Regions from separate parts of the Paenibacillus uliginis N3/975 genome, predicted to be linked through region 2. Evidence: riboswitches for the same ligand, from Rfam matches in the RefSeq annotation. Region 2 holds a riboswitch; each other region holds the start of a gene.
What was found. Region 2 has a riboswitch for cyclic di-AMP ahead of B9N86_RS28855 (C40 family peptidase). Riboswitches for the same ligand answer to the same signal wherever they lie in the genome.
Positions count from the first base shown of each region.

Region 1 (6,586 bases), 370 kb from region 2:
CTTTGCGAACTTTTCGGCCGTCTTTCAGATCCATACCGCTCATCCGTGTCTCGGCCTTAAACTCGATGAATTCGGCACCGGATGTAATGGATTCGTCAAATCCTAAGCTTTCTTTCTTCATCAGTTCGAGAACAGAGCGGCCTTCTGGCGTTTCATCCATAACTGAGCTGATAGCTGCCCACTGGGCGACAGAGCCGACAGGTTCTGAACCGACCGGGATAAACTGGCTTGCCATCCGGTTACCAAACGTGATTGTTCCTGTCTTATCGAGAATCATCGTATTGATGTCGCCGGCAGCTTCAACCGCTTTACCGGACATTGCCAGTACGTTGAACTGCGTTACCCGGTCCATACCTGCAATCCCGATTGCGGACAGCAGACCACCGATGGTGGTTGGGATCAGACAGACGAGAAGAGAGATCAGGACGGGAATCGAAAGCTCGATTCCGAGATATTTGGCGATCGGGGCAAGCGTGACAACCACGATCAGGAATATTAATGTTAGTACGGTCAAAAGGGTATTCAGCGCAATTTCATTCGGTGTTTTCTGACGAGATGCACCTTCTACGAGCGAGATCATCCGATCAATGAATGACTCGCCGGGGTCGCTGGTGATCCGGACTTTAATCTGATCGCTGACAACCCGTGTGCCGCCGGTTACCGAACTGAAATCCCCGCCGGCTTCTTTAATGACCGGGGCTGATTCCCCGGTAATGGCCGATTCATCGACAGATGCCAGACCCGCAATGACCTCACCATCACCAGGAATCATCTCACCCTGCGAGACGACTACGATGTCACCTTTACGTAAATCGGTAGACGGAACACGCTTGATGCCGCCGCCGTCCATAACCTTGTTGGCCGCGATTTCCTTCTTTGACTGTTTTAAGGAGTCAGCCTGGGCTTTACCGCGCCCTTCAGCAAGAGCTTCGGCAAAGTTGGCAAACAAGACGGTTAGGAGCAGAACCACAAATACGGTCAGATTAAAGCTGATGCTGTCTTCTGTCCCAAAATAATGGGGAAAGATAGTCATGAGGAGGACGATAAATGTACCAACCTCGACGACAAACATCACGGGGTTTTTCATCATGGTAATAGGGTTTAACTTGATGAAGCTATCTTTTAAAGACTGGCGAACCATATCTCCGTTTAATACCTTTTTTCTATTGTTATTCATTGGGATAATCCACCTTTTCTATTAACGGATCATTAAATGCTCGGCAATCGGGCCAAGCACCATCACGGGCAGGAATGTCAGCGCCCCGATGATCAGGACTACCGCAATCAGAATAAAGGCGAACAGCCGGTTATCCGTGCGGAATGTCCCTAGTGTCTCAGGAATCCACTGCTTACGCAGCAGAGAGCCGCCTACCGCTAGAAGCGAAATCATCGAAATATAGCGGCCGAAGAGCATGACAAGCCCTGTTGATATATTCCAGAACGGCGTGTTATCCGCAAGACCTTCAAAGCCAGAGCCGTTATTCGCTGCCGAGGAAGTGTACTCATACAGCACTTGTGAAATGCCATGAAAGCCTGCGTTCGTAATGCCCGCCTGACCAGCGTCCGTCATGAGAGCGAGAGCAGTCGGCGCCAGAATAATGAGGGGATGAGCCAGAATGGCAATCGCAATCAGCTTCATCTCCCGGGCTTCGATTTTCCGCCCTAGAAACTCCGGCGTTCGTCCAACCATGAGCCCGGCGAGGAACACGGCCAGAATGGCGTACATTAACATATTCATCAGACCGACGCCTTTTCCGCCGAAGACAGAGTTCAGCATCATGAGAGACAGCGGTGTTATACCGCCAAGCGGTGTCAGCGTATCGTGCATGTTATTGACCGATCCGGTTGTGGCCGCTGTGGTTACGGTCGTAAACAGAGCAGACTGGGCAATACCGAACCTGACCTCTTTGCCTTCCATATTGCCTTGGGAAGCATCGATTCCTAGCCGATTCATCGCCGGGTTACCGTTAGATTCCGATACGTAGGCAAGTGACAGGAATCCGATGAATAGAACCATCATGGCTGAGAAAATAATCCAACCTTGCTTGCGGTTTTTAGCAAATAAGCCGAACGTATAAGGCAGAGCCGCCGCAATACACCACATTGATAAAATCTCGATTACGTTAGTTAGCGGACGTGGATTCTCAAACGGATGCGACGAGTTGACACCGAAATGTCCGCCGCCGTTCGTGCCCAGGTGTTTGATCGATTCCAGTGCGGCCACTGGACCAACCGAAATTTGCTGCTCGGCGCCTTCAAGTGTCGTTACGTTAATAGTAGGTTTTAAGGTTTGAGGAACATTCAGCGCCACGAGCACCATGGCAACAACAAAGGCCAGAGGGATCAACACCCGTGTATGTGCCTTAACAAAATCTTCAAAGAAGTTACCTATCGTTGTACCCTTGCTGGTAATCGCTCGAATAAATGCGATCGCGACACACAGTCCGGTAGCAGCGGATGTGAACATCATCATAGTGATGACGGCCATCTGCGAGAAGTAGGAGAGACCCGATTCACCACTGTAGTGCTGCAGGTTCGTATTGGTCATGAAACTGATAATGGTATTGAACGATAACGTCGGCTCCATGTTGTCGATCCCGTTTGGATTGAACGGCAGTATCTTTTGTAGCCTTAGAATGAGATAACCGGCCGCGACCAGGACTAAGTTGGTCACCACAAAGCTGATTGCATATACCTTCCAGGTCATGCCTTTGCGCTCTTTAAGCCCGATCAAACCGTAGATCGGTTTCTCCGCCCAGGAGAACCATTTATCTGTGCCGTTGGCTTCATTGCGAAACACATTATATAGATGGGTTCCGAAAGGCTTAACGAGCAGCACCAGAACCAGAATAACGATGGCAATTTGTACAATGCCCATGATTGATTGCTTCCTCCTTCAATAACACCCCTAGAATTTTTCCGGGTGAATCAGCGCGTAAATCAAATACAGAAAAATAAAGATCATAAATGCCATAATGATGATCATTGGTTATCAGCCTCCGGTTCATTGACCAAGCGTCCGCACCAGGATAAAAACAAGGTGAACAGTGCGTAAGTTCCTCCCAGAATGAGCACCATGCACAGATCCTGCATGTAAATCCCTCCAAAACATATTTAATAAATAATAGTGGCTAGCTGACGAGTGATGAAATTAAGAAGGAAACATTGGTATGGTTCGTGTGCAGCACGATCGTTGCGCCAAGTCCTTTATAAATTAATCTTGGATTGCTTGAATGAGTGATGACATAGATCGGATCCGAGGTCCATGTACGGCAAATCCGCAAATAACGGCAGCACAGGTTCAGACTGCTTTCAAACAGAAACACCTTGCTGACGGAAAACTCGGGAATGATCCAGGTTTGTTCATCAGTAGTGTCGATCAAGATCATGTTTTTGGCTCCGAGCTTATCCAGACGATCTTGCTCTGCCCGGTTGTTCACGATGGCTGCAAACGGAATTTTATTTCGAATAAGCTGGGTTACGAATTCCTCCCCTGCCTTGGTTGGAGCGGATACGATGATCAGATCTTGTAATTTTTCCATGTTTTCTCCTCCTGATTACTAGAAAGAGAAGGCAACAAAAAGAAGCCTCAGGGAAGGAGAGTCACTCTTCCCGTGGCTTCTGATGACACAGTGAAATACACCGTGCCTTGCACACGACAATCGTTGCCTCTCTCGATACGCTTACGAGGTTAGCTGACGGATTCGGGCGTGAGAGTCGCCCTACCCATAGGCAGTTATCCTGCCGATGTGATTCACCCCTGAGAGAAATACACGTCTCTCGTTTGGTTCCCCCGTTCCTTTTCCATTCAAGGACTCAGCGAATAAAAAGCATTTTTTGATAAAAAAACCACAGAGGCATCAAGCCCTGTGGTCGTGTTTCTCGATCACAAGCTTCATCATCCTCTCCTTGTGAGCAGACCGCGTCAATTAAATGCGTGACTGCTTAACTCAACGCTTACGAGGTTAGCTGTCGGATTCGGGCGGTGAGAGTCGCCCTACCTGATCCGAATTTCATGGAGTCTTCGGATCAGGATTCACCCCTGGAGATGTTCAATGGCGGCTCTCACACCACCTGGCGCATCTCCTTGTTTGGTTCCCCCGTTTCCCTTGCCTAGCAAGGGAATTCAGCGATTCATGAGAAAACATTGTTCAATTCATGATTCGTATCATACGTCTGGCGGTTCGTAATGTAAATCGAGGGAAAGGCACATTTGAGGTGTTTTTTAACGGGATAGCGGGGGGAAAGAAGTCCGATCACCCGAATACTGCTTCATACTCTGTATTTCTCTGTATTTCGTTAATTTTTCGTAAAGTGGCAAGATACTGTGCATTTGTATGGATAATCGATGTCAAGCCCTAATGTACACGTTTTCTTTTGGCTTTTTCGTCGATATTTTGAATTTATAGACCATAAATGAACATTTACTTTGAAAGGGACAATGACGTATGATTCATCCAACTTTAACCATATAATCTACACGCTGAGTTCCCGAAAGGGAGGCGGGGGAACCAACCTCACCATAACTAATGGTGAATGGGGTGAATCCTTAGAGCTTGCTGCGCAAGCACAGGGTAGGGCACTCTCAAGCCCGAATCCGACAGCTAACCTCGTAAGCGTATTGGGAGAGAACACGACCCATCATACTTTAGGTGGCACGATTGTGCCGCATTCAGCGCCTGGGGAGCGGGTTTCTCTGCTCTTTCGGGCTTTTTGTGCTGCAATTGAACCCTAGAAAAGGAGACTGTGAGATGGCTAAAATAACAGACTCTTTACCGCAATTAACGGAACATAAACTACACGAAACTATGATACGTTATATGGAGATTTTCCGTTTTGACGGTAATTCGGCTGAACAGGATATTCCGTGGAACGATAAGAGTACGAACTGTGGATTGTTTAAAATATCTTGTAGCGGTGCTTCTGGTTATGCGGAGTATGCACTGCCGGATACGAGAGAGTATGCAGATCTTGTGCGCTGGTCGTCTGTGTTTATGCGATTAAAGGGACTGACGGTGGCCGAGGCCATAAGCACTGTTCAGAAGCAGCAGTGGGGAGCGGTCCGCACGATGCTGGCGGAGTCCGCTCTAAAGGATCTTTCAGCGAATCTGATCCAGTGTAATGAGCGCCAGCGCCTAGGAAGCCTTCCGCTGGAGCGCTCTTTTCTGATAGATTGTTCGCGGGCTTATTTTTTATTCTGATTCATAATTTATGGAGTGCTCACTATAAGACTGTTTATTTGCCGGACAATGAGTAGGTTTGGGAGCAAACGGACTCAGCTTTATAGCCCCCTAATCCAATTGGACACTCCAAGGTACCTCAGATACACTAAAAAGAAATGAGGAGTCCGTCCATGAAAAGACGATTTCGATGCCCGGTTGAGGCGAAAAAAGAGTATGTCGTAGAGGTGTTGTCTGGTTACCGGACAGAGATGGTTGCGAGAAAATACGGCATGTCTCCCAAAACGTTAAGCGGCTGGGTTCGTCAATATGAGGATGAGGTGGGAGATCTTATGGTCAAAAAGCAGAAAGAAGCCCAAAAAATAGAGCAGGATGCGGCCAAGTTCCAAGAGCTGCAGCAAAAATATGACGAGGCGATGAAACTGTTGGGGGAGAAGGAACTTGAAAACCACATCCTCAAAGATCTCGTAAAAAAAAAGTATCCCGACTACAAATAGCCTCCTATTGGATTGAGCAAGGCTATCCGATCCGTACCGTCCTACGGATCTGTGACGTGCCGCGATCCACGTACTATTACCGTTTGAAGCATCCTGAACGTCAGCAGCCGATCAGCAACGGACGACCGATCCCGGGCTATTCCTGTGACCAGAACGGAAAGGCCGTCTCTGATACCCGTATTCAAGGGTTTCTTCGTCGTCTGATCCAAGGCCCTCATGGAGCATCTGGTTACCGGAAACTGACGATTTTGCTGCGCCGAAAGTACAAGCTAGTGATTAACAAAAAGAAGGTATACCGTCTCTGCAAGTCCTTGGGGATTCTCCTTCCACAACGAGAAAGAACGAACCCTGTTCCCAAAAGAGTAGCGAATAACCGGGTGGTAAATGGCGCCAACCAGTTGTGGCAGATGGATATTAAGTATGGCTACGTGGCGGGAAAACGCCGGCATTTCTACCTGGCCAGCATTATTGACGTGTTTGACCGCCGAATTGTAGCGTACCATCGCGGGAAAACCTGCCACACCCAAGATATCTTACGTACACTCCAGAAAGCGCTCCTTACGCGTAAAGTGTACGGAGATGAGCAGAAGTTGGTTATTCGTACTGACAATGGCCCCCAGTTCGTCAGCAAGGCGTTCCATGCTTTCTGTGAACAGGCAGGGCTTGAACATGAACGTACTCCGAACCGGACACCGAACAAGAATGCCTTCATTGAGTCCTACCACAGTATTGTGGAACGCGAGTGCTACCAACGACACTGTTTTGAGGATTATGAGGAAGCCTTTTCGGAAGTAGATCGGTTCATTCGCTATTACAACAACGAGCGCATTCATGGAAGCCTTCATGACTGGCCACCTAAGGAGTATTTGCGTTTGGTGAACGAAGGAACGATTACTCCTGCAAAAATTG
Region 1 covers NZ_LT840184.1:126,173-132,758, forward strand. The annotation lists gene kdpB (potassium-transporting ATPase subunit KdpB) at 1-1,177, opposite strand, end outside; gene kdpA (potassium-transporting ATPase subunit KdpA) at 1,199-2,878, opposite strand; gene B9N86_RS30885 (potassium-transporting ATPase subunit F) at 2,909-2,986, opposite strand; gene B9N86_RS00600 (hypothetical protein) at 3,132-3,542, opposite strand; cyclic di-AMP (ydaO/yuaA leader) riboswitch at 3,665-3,832, opposite strand; cyclic di-AMP (ydaO/yuaA leader) riboswitch at 3,940-4,142, opposite strand; cyclic di-AMP (ydaO/yuaA leader) riboswitch at 4,472-4,635, shown strand; gene B9N86_RS00610 (hypothetical protein) at 4,752-5,201, shown strand; gene B9N86_RS00615 (transposase) at 5,354-5,677, shown strand; gene B9N86_RS00620 (IS3 family transposase) at 5,689-6,586, shown strand, end outside.
Region 1: it holds a riboswitch for cyclic di-AMP, as region 2 does, so the genes downstream of both, B9N86_RS00600 (hypothetical protein) here and B9N86_RS28855 (C40 family peptidase) in region 2, are expected to answer to the same signal.

Region 2 (6,586 bases):
TAATACACCTCATCCATGAGAAATAAATAACGAATCCATTCGTTTTGCCGTCCTTTTGGGTAGACAGCATTGTGCAAATGAGCGCATTACACTATTTATCGTCAGGTTAGTGTTTTTTTTTTAGCTGTAATTTCCGGTATAATAGAAGCAAGGGAAACTTGCAGGTATGAAGTGACAGAAAGGAGTGAGAGAGATGGGTGTTAAGCATGGGCGTGATTACGGTGATATTTTGACAGATTTGACTGAAGCAGTCGGACGTATTCCAGACAGCTACGTTTTTTTTGAAATGGAATCGGAGGATTGGAGCAACCTTAACGATACGGAGAAAAATGAGGTTCATGAGGCGCTGGCGGAGGATTTATTTTATGCACTGGGCACAGAGCCTGTCATATCGGTAGGCAGTGGAGTTGTCATTCACGATCAGACAAACCATCGGATAAATATTTTAATTGGGGAAGAAGAATTGGCGTTTGTAGCTCTCGTCTAGTTAAGGTAATGAATCAAAGATCAGAGGAATAGAATAGATGAATAATTGGTCCCGCCTTGGTGGGAGAGGTTTTTTTTGGGGAGGAAGATAAAATGCTGTATACACAGCAGGAAGTTGAAACACATCTGGAAAGACTTGAAGGCTGGGAATTGGAGCAGGGACGGTGGATTATCCGTAAATATACCTTTCCTGCGTTTATGAAAGGGATTGCTTTTGTGGATGAAGTCGCTGCGATCTCGGAGGCATTCGGTCACCATCCCTACATTACAATCGATTACAAAACCGTGACGCTACGTCTGACTTCTTGGGATGAAGGCGGTATTACGGCTGTAGATATCAAAGAGGCACAGCAGTTTAATGAGGCATACGAAAAAAGCCGCTCCAAGGACAATAAGGAGCAGGACTAGCAGCAGCGGATACTTATATAAAAAACACGCTTGGAAAGGGAGAGGTCCTGTCCAAGCGTGTTTTGTTTAAATATAAGAAATATCTTATATTTCTCGCAGAAACGCTCTTTCGTCATTTGAGAAGGATGACAAAATCGTGTCTGCTTGGTTTGCCTTATTATTTTTTCTCAGACAGATAAAGTGCAAGATTGGCAATTTCATCTGGTTTAAGTTGATCTTTAAAGGCAGGCATACCTTTACGGCCCTTCGTGATCACGCTAAACAATGCATTAGTGTCCATATGTCCGCCTACTTGCTGGAGAGCTGGTCCTGCTCCGCCCTGGAGCTGATCACCATGACAAGTAATGCAGCTGGCTTTCAACGTAGCTTCAGCCGCCGCCGCGTCCAAAGTTACCTCAGGCATTGTTGGTTTTGCTTCTTCAGCTACTTCTTCTTTCCCTGGAAGCGTAAACATCAGCGCAAGGGCCAACGCACATGCGACGAAGAACAATCCGCTCATAATCCATTTTTGCATCGTCATATCGTCCCTTCTTATGTATACTGCAATTGATTCTATTATAAACGAACATACAAAGACATCATAGCAGTTGTGACAAAAAAAGCAACAAAACAACGCTTTCTTTAACTAAAATTACACAAAATTGTGCTATTTTTCATAGTCATAACGGTTTCGGATGGAATTTCCAGAATCGTCCGGAGACATATAAACCATGCAATGAAAAAGAGCTTTGCCAGTCGGAGTCATCCGTTCGTACGTGTCCGTAACATGAAAACCGACGTTGTAGTATGTGCGGATTGCACGTTCATTCCAAGTTAAGACCTCAAGGTCAATCTCATCCTCAGGACGACGCTGCCTGGCCACATCCACAATAGACTGCACAAATTGTTTACCCATTCCGAGTCCACACCAATCCGGTCGCATACCAAGACCAATCCGCGTTACGCCTTCCATTGGGAACAACTGCGCGAATCCCCACATCCGCTGTTCTTCATCGAGAATGGATACATACTGCTGCTCGCGGATGTCCGGATCGCCAAACTCGATACCAAGTCCTTTCATTTGCTCCCAGGGGAGCCAGCCATAGATATTGTAAGGAGATGGGTAGGTCCAGCTGCAAATCTCCGCCGCATGATACGAATCCATTGGAACCGCATAAAACCGCTGTGCCATGGGAAGCAATTGTCATTCTCCTTTCATGATTTATGGAATAAGAAGAAAACACCCGCCAAAAGAAGGGATGCTTCTCTTCGCGGGTATATTTGTATGATATAAATGATTTCAAATTATTCAGACGCGTGGCTTTCGTATGCTGAATCATCCATAATTCGCTTGGCGCCAATATAACGCTCCGCATAATAGCTGTCACCCAGTCGGTTGGTCACGACCCCTCTTGAAGTGGAGGCATGGGCGAATTGATCATCGCCGATATAAATGCCTACATGGGATACGCCTTGACCTGATGTATTGAAAAATACGAGGTCCCCCGGGCGAAGGTCTTCGCGGGATACGGCCGTACCCATCTCAAATTGGGAGCCCGACTGATGGGGAAGCTTCATTCCCATTGCGGAGAATATGTACATTGTAAATCCAGAGCAGTCAAAACCGCTTGTTGTCATACCACCATAGCTGTATCTTGTCCCTAGCACCTTATCGATTTCTTGATCCAGATTACTATCGGCAAAAGCGCTGCCTAAGCCTGCCGTGAACAGCATCGAAAGGCCTAACACGGTTGCACTGAACTTCTTAAGCATAAATAACTCCTTCCGCTGCCTGCGAGGTTAGCTGTAGGGTTCGGTTGAAGGTCCCCTATGATCCCTTAGTAGCAAGATCAATTCACCCGTGGTTGGATCCCCCGCTTCCATTGCTCTGGAATTTGGCATATGCATTCTATATATAAAAGCCCTTACAATAATGACAAAGTTATTACATTGAATATTCTATCAGAGGGCCTGTCCACTTGGCAATTGTTTCTTGCTGTCTTTTGAATAGAATAGATGGCTATTCGTGTCGAATTATTGTCACAAAAAATTTTCTCGTAAAGGTGCAAACTTTTTCCCTATTTCATCCGTTATAAAAGTATAAAGAAAAAGCCGCGAAGGAGATTGTGGTGAATCTCATTCGGGCTTAAGTAAACTTTTGGTTATGAAATTAATTGTAGTTCACGGCGGCGGATTTGTACTTGCTTGAGCTCATGACTCGTTTGGCTCCAATGTAACGCTTGCCAAAATAGCTCGAGTTGATTGCGGTGATGGTGACACCGCGGGAACTTGAGGAATGTGCAAATTTGCCCCCGCCTATATAGATCCCTACATGGGATACGCCTCTGCCTGAGGTGTTAAAGAATACAAGATCGCCGGCTTTCAGTTGGCTCTTCGGTACTGCAGTCCCAACTTTATACTGGGATACAGATGAACGCGGCAAAGTCAGCCCCAGTTTCTTGAATACATAACTTGTAAATCCAGAGCAATCGAATCCTTTGGCTGTGGTTCCGCCTGATTTATAGGAGACGCCAATGACGGGTTTGATTGCGCTGTTTAACTTGGAATCCGCGAAAGCGCTTCCGGTGCCTAGCGTAAGGGCGAGAGCTAGACCGAGTGAAACGGCTGTTAGCTTCTTTTTCAAGTGATAAGCTCCTTCCAATGCCTGCGAGGTTAGCTTAAGGGTTCGGCTGAAGGTTAGCCTATGACCCCTCTGTTGCGAGATCAATTCACCCAAGACGGTTCCCCCGCTTCCCGTTGAAACGGGAATTCGGCTTCTTAAGATATAAGACAGATTATAAGTATACGATGGTTTATCCATATGAAATAGTTACAGGAAAGATGACAAAGTTGTTACTAACACATTCGTTATTTTAACAGAGTATTAACTTTTTGGCAAACGAGGAAAGTATATTTGAACACAAAAAATCCCGTTCTTCCTAGAGAAGAGCGGGATTTTTTTTATTTAGTTGGCTAGCGTTATGCATCGTTTGAGCTTGGCAGTCACATATAATGTATAAATTTCAGGTGAAAATTGTTTTTTTATGTGAACACTTTTCAAATTTGACGACTGTGAGTATGCCATACATGATATTGAGCGGTAACGCTCCACAACTGGAACAGACTGCTCACAAAATAGGAGGTCTGCTGAATGATTAACCCGATCAGACCTGACCATAGGAAGGACATACCGCTGAGCAGAAGGAGAAGAGCTATCGCTGTTCCGCCGATCGTAATGGAGATGAGCATAGCCTTTCCGATGTGACGGAGACAGACCATCAGAGCGGATATCATGCTCATGCCAGCTGTTTTGCCGAACTGCATATAAAGAAAGAACAAATGAATGAGATACGCATACAACAGCCAACAGACGAAGTAAGGAGCGATCTTTAGCAACGTAGACGGATCGCGAATGGCAGCTAATAGTGAAGGTAACATTTTCGGCACCAGCCAATATGCGGGGGTAAAGGTCAGAATCGTCTCAACCACATAAAATAAAGTTACCGGTTTCCATAGCTGACGGATGCCCTTGAAGAAGAACAGACCTCGCTCGCCTTTCGCCTCTTGATGGAGATTGTAAAATATACCGGCATGAATAAGAGGAGTCAGAAGCATCCGAATGATAAGCATACAGATGAGTATCCAGGCATAGGTATGAACGTCGTTGCTTTGGGTTAGGGCCATTTCGCCCTCGTAAAAATACAACAGCTTACTAAGCTCATTCGGAGCAGGGTCCGGGAATCGCATCAGAAGCGGAACGACGGCTGATTTAACAAGGCGATACAGACAATATCCCCACAGAAGCCGATACAGAAACAGAAGAATAATAACATAGAACTGATCTTTCACACTGGTCCAGCCTTTGCCTGCGTAGCTTTTCATGTTCTCCCCCCTTACCATGACAGGCTGCCGAATAGTGTCTCTACCAGCTTGGTGATGCTCAGGTTCCAGCGCGTGACAGCTTTCGGATCCATTCCCGCCTTCATATAGTTATTGATATGTTTGTTCTCGAGCACGATCGTGTATTTCGGATCAACCATTGTCCAGATGAGTGGAGATTTATGCTTGATTTCATACTGGGTTTTTCCGTTCTTGCCGTCCCACACCTTTTCAACCGTCTTCCCGTCCTCAAATGCAAATCTGATCGGGATGTTGGAGACGGTACCTCCCTTACTCACGATGGTCACAATCGTCTTATAGGCGGGGTCTTCCCGGGTTCCGGTATTTTGGGTCTGAATGTTCTCCACAGCGACGTCGGCCATCCGGTTGCCGTATACATATTGGTCAAAATAAGGCTGCCACGATTGTTTGGTCATTTGCTCCACAACCTGTTGAAAATCTTTAGTTGTCGGATGTTTGAAGCGGTATTTTTTCGCATAAGTCATCATGATTTTGTCCATCGTCTGCGTGCCGACCAGGCGTTCAATGTCCTGCAGCACCAGTTTGCCGCGTGTGTAGACGTTCAAAGCGTATTTTTCGTGAGATCCGTATTTCCAAGATTCCTGTTTAAGTGGTTCAGGCGAGGATATGGTCGCAGCTTGTGCTGCCGTGTTTGTGGTTAATCCGTATTCCTGTTTCATTACCCGCTCCTCGGCATAGGAGGTAAATCCTTCGTCGAGCCAAGCCTCCTCGAACTCATTGCTCGCGATCATGCCGTAAAAATATTGGTGTCCGATTTCATGGATAATCGTGCGCTCCAGCTCGTACCCTGGCGAATCATCTTTGGCTCCGAAAGCGGTCACCAGCGTTGGATATTCCATACCGCCCGCGCCGTTTCCAGCATCTGGAGGTACTACAATGGATAACGTAGCGTACGGATAGGAGCCGTACCATTTACCGTAAGAGGATAAAGCTGCTTTGGCAGCATCGAAATAGCGGTCTTTCAGGTCTTTATGCACCGGATCAAGGTAAAGCTTAATGCGGACACCGGGTACGCCAGGTGCGGAAAATGCCTCCTCCGCTACAACAAAATCGGGCGAGGCTGCCCAGGCAAAGTCATGGACATCGTCTGCGTAGAATTGGTAGACCTTCTCACCGTTTGATTTTGTGGCCGGTTTGGTCGGAAAACCAGTGGCTGCAACAATATAGTTCTCCGGCACCCGGATACGGACGCTGTAAATGCCGAAGTTCGCATAAAACTCAGAGTTTCCATGATATTGATGGAGATTCCAGCCTTCCTCCGTGCGATCGCGTACTTCCGCAGGCTCATATACGCTAATTTTCGGAAACCATTGCCCAGCCATTACAAAATCATCAGCTGTACCCATACGTGCAAAGATTTTGGGCATATCAACTTCAAACTCCATATTCAGCGTAATGCTCTCTCCGCCTTTAACAGAACGCGGCAGACGCAGCTTCACCAGGCTTTTGTCCTTCGCGTTGCCATCATCAGGCTGCACATATTGGAGACGGTGGAGCAGGGATAGCCCTTCAATCGTTTTGATCCCCGTAATCGTCATGGATCCGAACCCGTCCTCAGGCATACGGTCTGATCGAAGTCTGCCACCAGATTCCTTCATAAACGTGGTTTCTTTGGATGCAAAAGCATTAGGGTAAAGATGAAAGTAAAGCTCGTTTACAGCTTTTTTACCAGGATGAGTCCAGGTTATCGTCTGTTTTCCCTTCAATTTGTTTTCGCCCGGCTCAAACCTGACATCCATGTGATATTCAACCAGTCTGCTGCTCAGTGCAGGAGCAGGTACATCGTACTGAG
Region 2 covers NZ_LT840184.1:6,207,574-6,214,159, reverse strand. The annotation lists gene motA (flagellar motor stator protein MotA) at 1-1, opposite strand, end outside; gene B9N86_RS28880 (hypothetical protein) at 194-487, shown strand; gene B9N86_RS28875 (4a-hydroxytetrahydrobiopterin dehydratase) at 580-894, shown strand; gene B9N86_RS28870 (c-type cytochrome) at 1,052-1,408, opposite strand; gene B9N86_RS28865 (GNAT family N-acetyltransferase) at 1,541-2,065, opposite strand; gene B9N86_RS28860 (C40 family peptidase) at 2,179-2,646, opposite strand; cyclic di-AMP (ydaO/yuaA leader) riboswitch at 2,648-2,784, opposite strand; gene B9N86_RS28855 (C40 family peptidase) at 3,044-3,517, opposite strand; cyclic di-AMP (ydaO/yuaA leader) riboswitch at 3,521-3,659, opposite strand; gene B9N86_RS28850 (hypothetical protein) at 3,931-4,755, opposite strand; gene B9N86_RS28845 (M1 family metallopeptidase) at 4,767-6,586, opposite strand, start outside.

Region 3 (6,586 bases), 1.1 Mb from region 2:
ATGCTTCTGAAGCTGCAGAGACATCTGCCCTTTCAGAAGCTGAGATGAAAGAGATGGAGTCACAGGATGACGAAGCTATGCAGCAGGGAACTGTTCCGGATGCTGAATCTTCCGATAAAGCTGACGATTACCTCGGTGAAGGAGCAGGAACGGTGGACGCTGCCGGTGGTGCTGCTGCTCTGCAGGAGTGGATCGGTGTGAAGGTGCACGTACCTCAGCGAGGCTTGAAGCGCCAAATGATCGGGATGGCCTCACAAAATGCCAAAGTATCACTGGATGAGAAGTTTCGGCTGATTGAACGGGATGAGGAGCGGACGTCGATTGCTGCCGCTAACCTGGGCGAGGTAATCGGTCTCGATACGCTGCATCGGATCGAAGCGTTCGATAACTCGAACATACAGGGGACGAACCCGGTCTCTGCCATGGTTGTGTTTATTAACGGCAAACCTGACAAGAAGGAATACCGGAAGTATAAGATTCGTTCCGTGCAGGGGCCGGACGACTATGAGACGATGCGAGAGGTTATACGGAGGCGCTATGAACGGGTGCTTAAGGAAAATCTGCCTATGCCCGATTTGATCGTAGTGGATGGAGGTAAGGGCCAAATTTCTGCAGCCGTGGATGTGCTGGAGAATGAGCTGGGTCTGTTCATTCCGGTCTGCGGACTTGTTAAGGATGCTAAGCATAAGACGGCGCAACTGATGGTGGGTGATCCGCCAGAGCCTGTGTCGCTGCCTCGTGACAGTCAGGAGTTTTATTTGCTCCAGCGTATACAGGATGAGGTTCACCGTTTCGCGATATCTTTCCACCGTGACCAGCGGGGGAAATCGATGGTTACCTCTAAGCTGGATGCGATTCCGGGAATCGGAGAGAAACGGCGTAAGATGCTCCTGAAGCATTTTGGATCTGTTAAAAAGATTAAAGAGGCCAGTATTGATGACTTCCGGCCTTTGTCTATAGGCGATAAACTCGCTAAGGAGATTTTAAGTGCACTGCGTGATGAGGAGTCGTAATATATTTGTGGAAAAGGAGAAACGGCCTCCGTCCTATATGGACGGATAAGCCGTTTCTTTTTTTAATGTATTGAATTTGTAGATTACGTAACCGACGATGGCCGGCAAAATAATGTAGAAGATCCCCATCCACAAGTTAACCGGATCGTTCATCATCATGAGACTGAAGCCCATCAGAATGCTGTTGAACACTACATGCGCGAATACGGCGGCCATGTATCCGTAGCGCAAGAAGATGAAGCTGAACAGAAGTCCGATGATGACCAGCTCAATCGGTCTTGAGATGACCGGATAGATCGGATACAAAGTGTGGCCGAGGGCCCAGATGATCGAGGTGATGAGGCTGGCCACGAACGTGTTGCGGACGATTTTTTTAACCATTTTAATACCGAACAGACGGTAGACAGCCTCTTCCGATATACCTGCAAACCAGGCCATCAACGGAAATAGCCATGGGTACAACATGTTAAAAGGCGATTGCGAGGCATCTGTTGTAGACCAGGTATTGAGTGTAAGACCCAGCGCGATAAAGATCAGGGACTGTACACCGAGCAGAATGCAAGCCCACAAATACCCGAGTTTCATGCTTTCCAGCACGTATACGCCATAACCGGGTTCTTTGGCGCGCGGCCATGGATTTAATCCGTCTTCCTTACGCCACAATCCGTTCCCTCCGACGAGTGAGAAGTAGAGCAGGGCTGAGAATACGAGGGAGTAGCCCACATAAAAGATCATGATACCTTTAATGCTGGCATCGCTCATTCCGTCAGCTTTAAAGACTGGCAGCAGGTTATAAGTGTTCAGCATTTGAATAACAAACAACAGTAAAGCAAGGAAAATACCCCTTTTAAAAGAAGTATGAGCTTTGGTTTTTACGCTGTAGACGATTGCCAGAACGCCCAAAACCAGTGTAAACAATCCGTAGCCCAGCAATGTAAGCAAGGTGGCGTTAAGCGTCTGCTTCTCCACATAGGCGGTGTGAGCACTAGGAACGGAAAATACAGGCTCGTACGAACGCAGTTGGCGGTCTTCAAAGGAGAAGTTCAGCCGAAGACGGGAGTCTCCGATCTTAGTTTCCGGGTCCTCATATTTCAGACCAGGTTCCCCTTCGCCAGTAATTCGTTCAAGCTTGGACGTATCATAACCTGCTCGGTGAAGCCAAGGTGCAGCAAGCGCCTCTTTCTCGGCTAGCGATATGCCGCCTTCGATCATCAGGAGCATCTGCGTTCGTACGCCGCCCATCTGCAGCATGGCCCCTTTGTAACTGGAGCCGGCCATATCATAGGAAAAACCGGCGATACCCGCGTTCTGCATATGTACATCCACATTTAAGGATGTCCCATCATTTTGATCAAACCTTACGCGATAAACATCATAAGGATATTTGCTTTCGAACTTTTTGTTATATTCGGTCAGCAACTTTTCTTTGGATAGATACCCGTATACATCGGATCGGGATTGGTATGTAACGAGAGGTTCTTTACCTGGTGCGATGTTGTACTGCAGCTGTTCCTCTACGAAGCGTTCAGCGGCCTCTGCTGCTGCCCCTTTGGTTATCATCTCGGGAGCTTTTACCTCTAGCGTGTCAGAGGCAGTAGACGGAAATACCTGAAAAATTAGAAACAGAATCAGGCCGATTGCCCCGAGCACCATTAAAGGTTTTTTGTTCGACTGAAGTTTAAGGGGCTGTCCTGCTTTATTCATGTCATTCCTCCTTGGTAATAGGGGTTAGAAACCGTTCGAGACGTTTCTTTCATGGAGACATAAAGCCAATATAACATAGATATGTAAGCTGCAAACGGCTTATCCCATTCAAAATTATGAAAGATACGATGAAAACGAAGGAAAGATTTCGAAAACCTCAGAAAACCATGTGCTACTACTCTTGAATATGCCCAATTTCGTTCTTTTTTAAGTTAATTTACGCTAAAAGCGGCTTTGGGTTCCTAAGGGTATTGCGTTATAATCACATCATGTTAATTGAATAGATAGATCAGCCGAATTTCGTAACGAAAATGGGGGAACCATTTAATTGGGGTGAATTTCTTTGCTGTATAGCAGGGAATAGGGCGACCTGTGATATGCCCGAATCCGTCAGCTAACCTCGTAGGCTGCAGCACAGGAACCCAAACGCGTAAGGCATTGGATTTCCAGTGTCTTTTTTTCTTTGACTTTTTTGAAGAGGTGAATATGTTGACTTCCAAATTATTTTGGCTCCGCTTGTCGCCGCCGCAGATTCTTGTCATGGGGTTCGGAGGAATTATCACGATTGGAACCTTGCTCCTAATGCTGCCGATTTCCAACACGACAGGGGAACCGCTGAACTTTATGGATGCCTTATTCACTGCGACATCCGCGACCTGTGTTACCGGTCTTGTGGTGGTGGATACAGGAACATTCTTCAGTTCCTTCGGACAGGTAGTCATCATGCTCCTGATACAGATAGGTGGTTTGGGTTTCATGACCATGGCCACGCTGTTTGCGCTTGTATTAAAGCGCCGTATTTCATTAAAAGATCGTCTTATCCTGCAGGAAGCGATGAATCAGTCATCGATGGAGGGTATCGTTCGACTGATCCGCAGGGTTCTGCTGTATTCCTTGGTGATTGAAGCTTGTGGTGCGCTGCTGTTGACCCTTCGCTGGGCATTTGATATGCCTTTTGGGAAAGCTTTGTACTATGGAATATTTCATGCGGTAACGATGTTTAACAATGCGGGATTTGACCTGTTCGGTGAATTCAGAAGTTTGACCGGGTACGTGTACGATCCATTAGTCAATTTTGTAGTTATGTTCTTGATCGTATCCGGAGGAATTGGATTTATCGTCATGGCTGATCTAGTTGATTATAAAAAAAGCCGGAAGCTGTCACTGCATTCCAAGGTGGTTTTGTCCATGACAGGCGCGCTTATTTTGATAGGGGCAGTTGTCATATTCATATTTGAATTCACGAATCCGAAAACATTAGGATCGCTGAATTGGGGTGGGAAAATTCTTGGCTCCTTCTTTCAATCGGTCACACCGAGAACGGCAGGAGCCAATACACTCGATATAACCGGTTTACGTCAGGCTTCACAGTTTTTCATAGTTATTCTGATGTTTATAGGAGCTTCCCCGGGATCAACGGGGGGCGGGATTAAAACGACGACATTTACGATGATGATCGCTGCTGTCATTGCTATGATGCGGGGCAAAGATGAGATTGTACTGTTCCGGTACCGGTTGGTTCAGGAACGGGTTCTTAAAGCGCTGACCATTACGCTGCTTGCTCTGCTGCTGGTAATCACCGTAGCCATGATTCTTTCAACGACAGAAGACAGCAGCTTTCTCTCTATACTGTTCGAGGCAACATCCGCGTTTGGCACAGTGGGGCTGTCGATGGGATTGACACCGCACTTGTCATTGTTCGGAAAACTTCTGATTAGCATTACGATGTTTGCGGGACGACTTGGGCCTCTAACGCTTGCATATGCATTAGGCCCTAAAAAGGGTAAGGAATTGTATCGTCATCCAGAAGGAAAAATGATTATTGGATAAGGAGATTGGCTGAGAAATGAAACCAAAGCAGTTTGTGGTAATAGGGCTCGGACGATTCGGATCAAGTCTGGCGCTTGAACTGATGGATTTAGGTTACGAGGTACTCGGGATCGACCGGGATGAAGAAGTGGTCGAGGATATGAGTGAGTTCCTCACCCATACCGTGGTTGCCGATGCGACGGATGAAGAAGTACTTAAGTCACTCGGAATACGGAACTTTGATTGCGGCATTGTAGCAATTGGTGACGAGATCCAGACGAGTATTTTGGCGGCAATTCTTCTGAAGGAGTCAGGTGTAGCCACCGTCGTTGCCAAGGCAATATCCGTATTGCACGGCCGGGCATTGGAAAAGCTGGGTGTTGACCGGGTAATTTTTCCGGAGAGAGATATGGGAATAAGAGTTGCACATCAGCTTGTTACGCCGAACCTTCTGGATTATATTGAACTGTCCAAGGACTACCGGATCGTGGAAATGACGGTGACGGACTGCATGGATGGAAAAACACTTAATGAACTGAATACCCGTGTCCGTTACGGGATCAGTGTTGTGGCATTGAATCAACGTTCGGGTGTGATAGTGGCTCCGACCGCGATGGATATTTTGCGTGCAGGCGACATTATGGTTGTTATAGGATCGAAAGAGAACATTGATCGCTTTGAGGGCGAAGTCGTTAATATGTAGAAACTAAGGATTTATCTATATCAATAGCTGGTATAACATCGGCATATAAAGCCAATAACCTGACGTATTTCTCTCGTCAGGTTATTGGCTTTTGTCCTCTTCAAGTTTACGGAACAATGTTTCAGTCTCGGCAACCCAACGGCTGGCGGCATTGCTGAGATCAGAGGGATTTCCGTAGATGAGACTGGTCGTTCGACGTGTCTCGATTAGAGCGGGGATGTGGATGTCAACAAGTCCATTATCCGACAGCAACTGCGGGCGGAGATAGGATTTGGGGAGGAGTGCGGCCGCTTTACAGGTGGGGATGAGACGTACAATCGCTTCGAAGGAGTCGATCTCCATACGGATGTCAGGCATGATCCCCCAGCGGTGAAACAGATCATCGGTCAGCTTCCGGTACCAAGTACCTGTTGAGAAGATGATCATGGGCAAGCCTTGAAGCTGTTCAATTCCGACCTCTTGGCTTTCAGCCAAAGGATGCGTAATCGGCAGCACAAGTTCAAGATGATCGTCGAATAGCGGTATGCAGTTTAAGCCAGGCTGATTAATGGATGATGCAACGATGCCGACTTCCACTCTTTTGTCACGAACCGATGATACGATTTCATGTGTCTTGCCTGTAATCAGTTTAATTTCAGCTGTAGGATGACGTTCCATAAATGCATTCACTAGGGGAGGCAGCGTTGTTTGAAGAGTTGTCAGGCTGGCTCCGAGCGAGATGGTAATCTGATCTTCCACACGATAATGTGCAAGTGTCTGCATGAATTTCAACTGTTGCTGGCGCTGTTCCAGAGCATAGGTGTAGGCAAGCTGGCCGATGGAGGTAAGCTCGAGCCGCTTTCCGCGCCGATTAAATAGCTGGACACCGAGCTCGTCTTCGAGTTTGGAGATTTTACGGGAAAGGGCAGGCTGGGAAAGGTTCAGTAACTTGGAAGCTTTGTTTATGCTTGATTGCTCTACGACAATAGCGAACACGTCCAATTCTTCGAACAACATTTTTCACATCCTAATTAAATTTAGCTTATGCGTATAGAGTATAACGATTAATAATTATATTGCAATTCCATTATAAGAGAAAAAGGAGTAACATGAAATATGACACAGGATGTTCACAGAATGTGCGAAATGGGGGACATTTTGTCGTTGTATGCGTTTAGTGGATAGATGGTATGAGTGTAATGAATTATGATGAGACTTAATGAAAACGCTACACATCGGAAAGGGGAACGTCAACTGATGAAAGGGTATTATTCCAGAAAGCTGCATTCTTTGCTTGGTATTATACCGCTCGGAGCCTTCTTGCTTACTCATATGATTACCAACTTTAAGGCTTTCGATGGTGGAAAGGAAGGCTTTG
Region 3 covers NZ_LT840184.1:849,090-855,675, forward strand. The annotation lists gene uvrC (excinuclease ABC subunit UvrC) at 1-1,013, shown strand, start outside; gene B9N86_RS03965 (CPBP family intramembrane glutamic endopeptidase) at 1,047-2,717, opposite strand; cyclic di-AMP (ydaO/yuaA leader) riboswitch at 2,999-3,141, shown strand; gene B9N86_RS03970 (TrkH family potassium uptake protein) at 3,204-4,547, shown strand; gene B9N86_RS03975 (potassium channel family protein) at 4,564-5,229, shown strand; gene B9N86_RS03980 (LysR family transcriptional regulator) at 5,311-6,222, opposite strand; gene B9N86_RS03985 (succinate dehydrogenase cytochrome b558 subunit) at 6,466-6,586, shown strand, end outside.
Region 3: it holds a riboswitch for cyclic di-AMP, as region 2 does, so the genes downstream of both, B9N86_RS03970 (TrkH family potassium uptake protein) here and B9N86_RS28855 (C40 family peptidase) in region 2, are expected to answer to the same signal.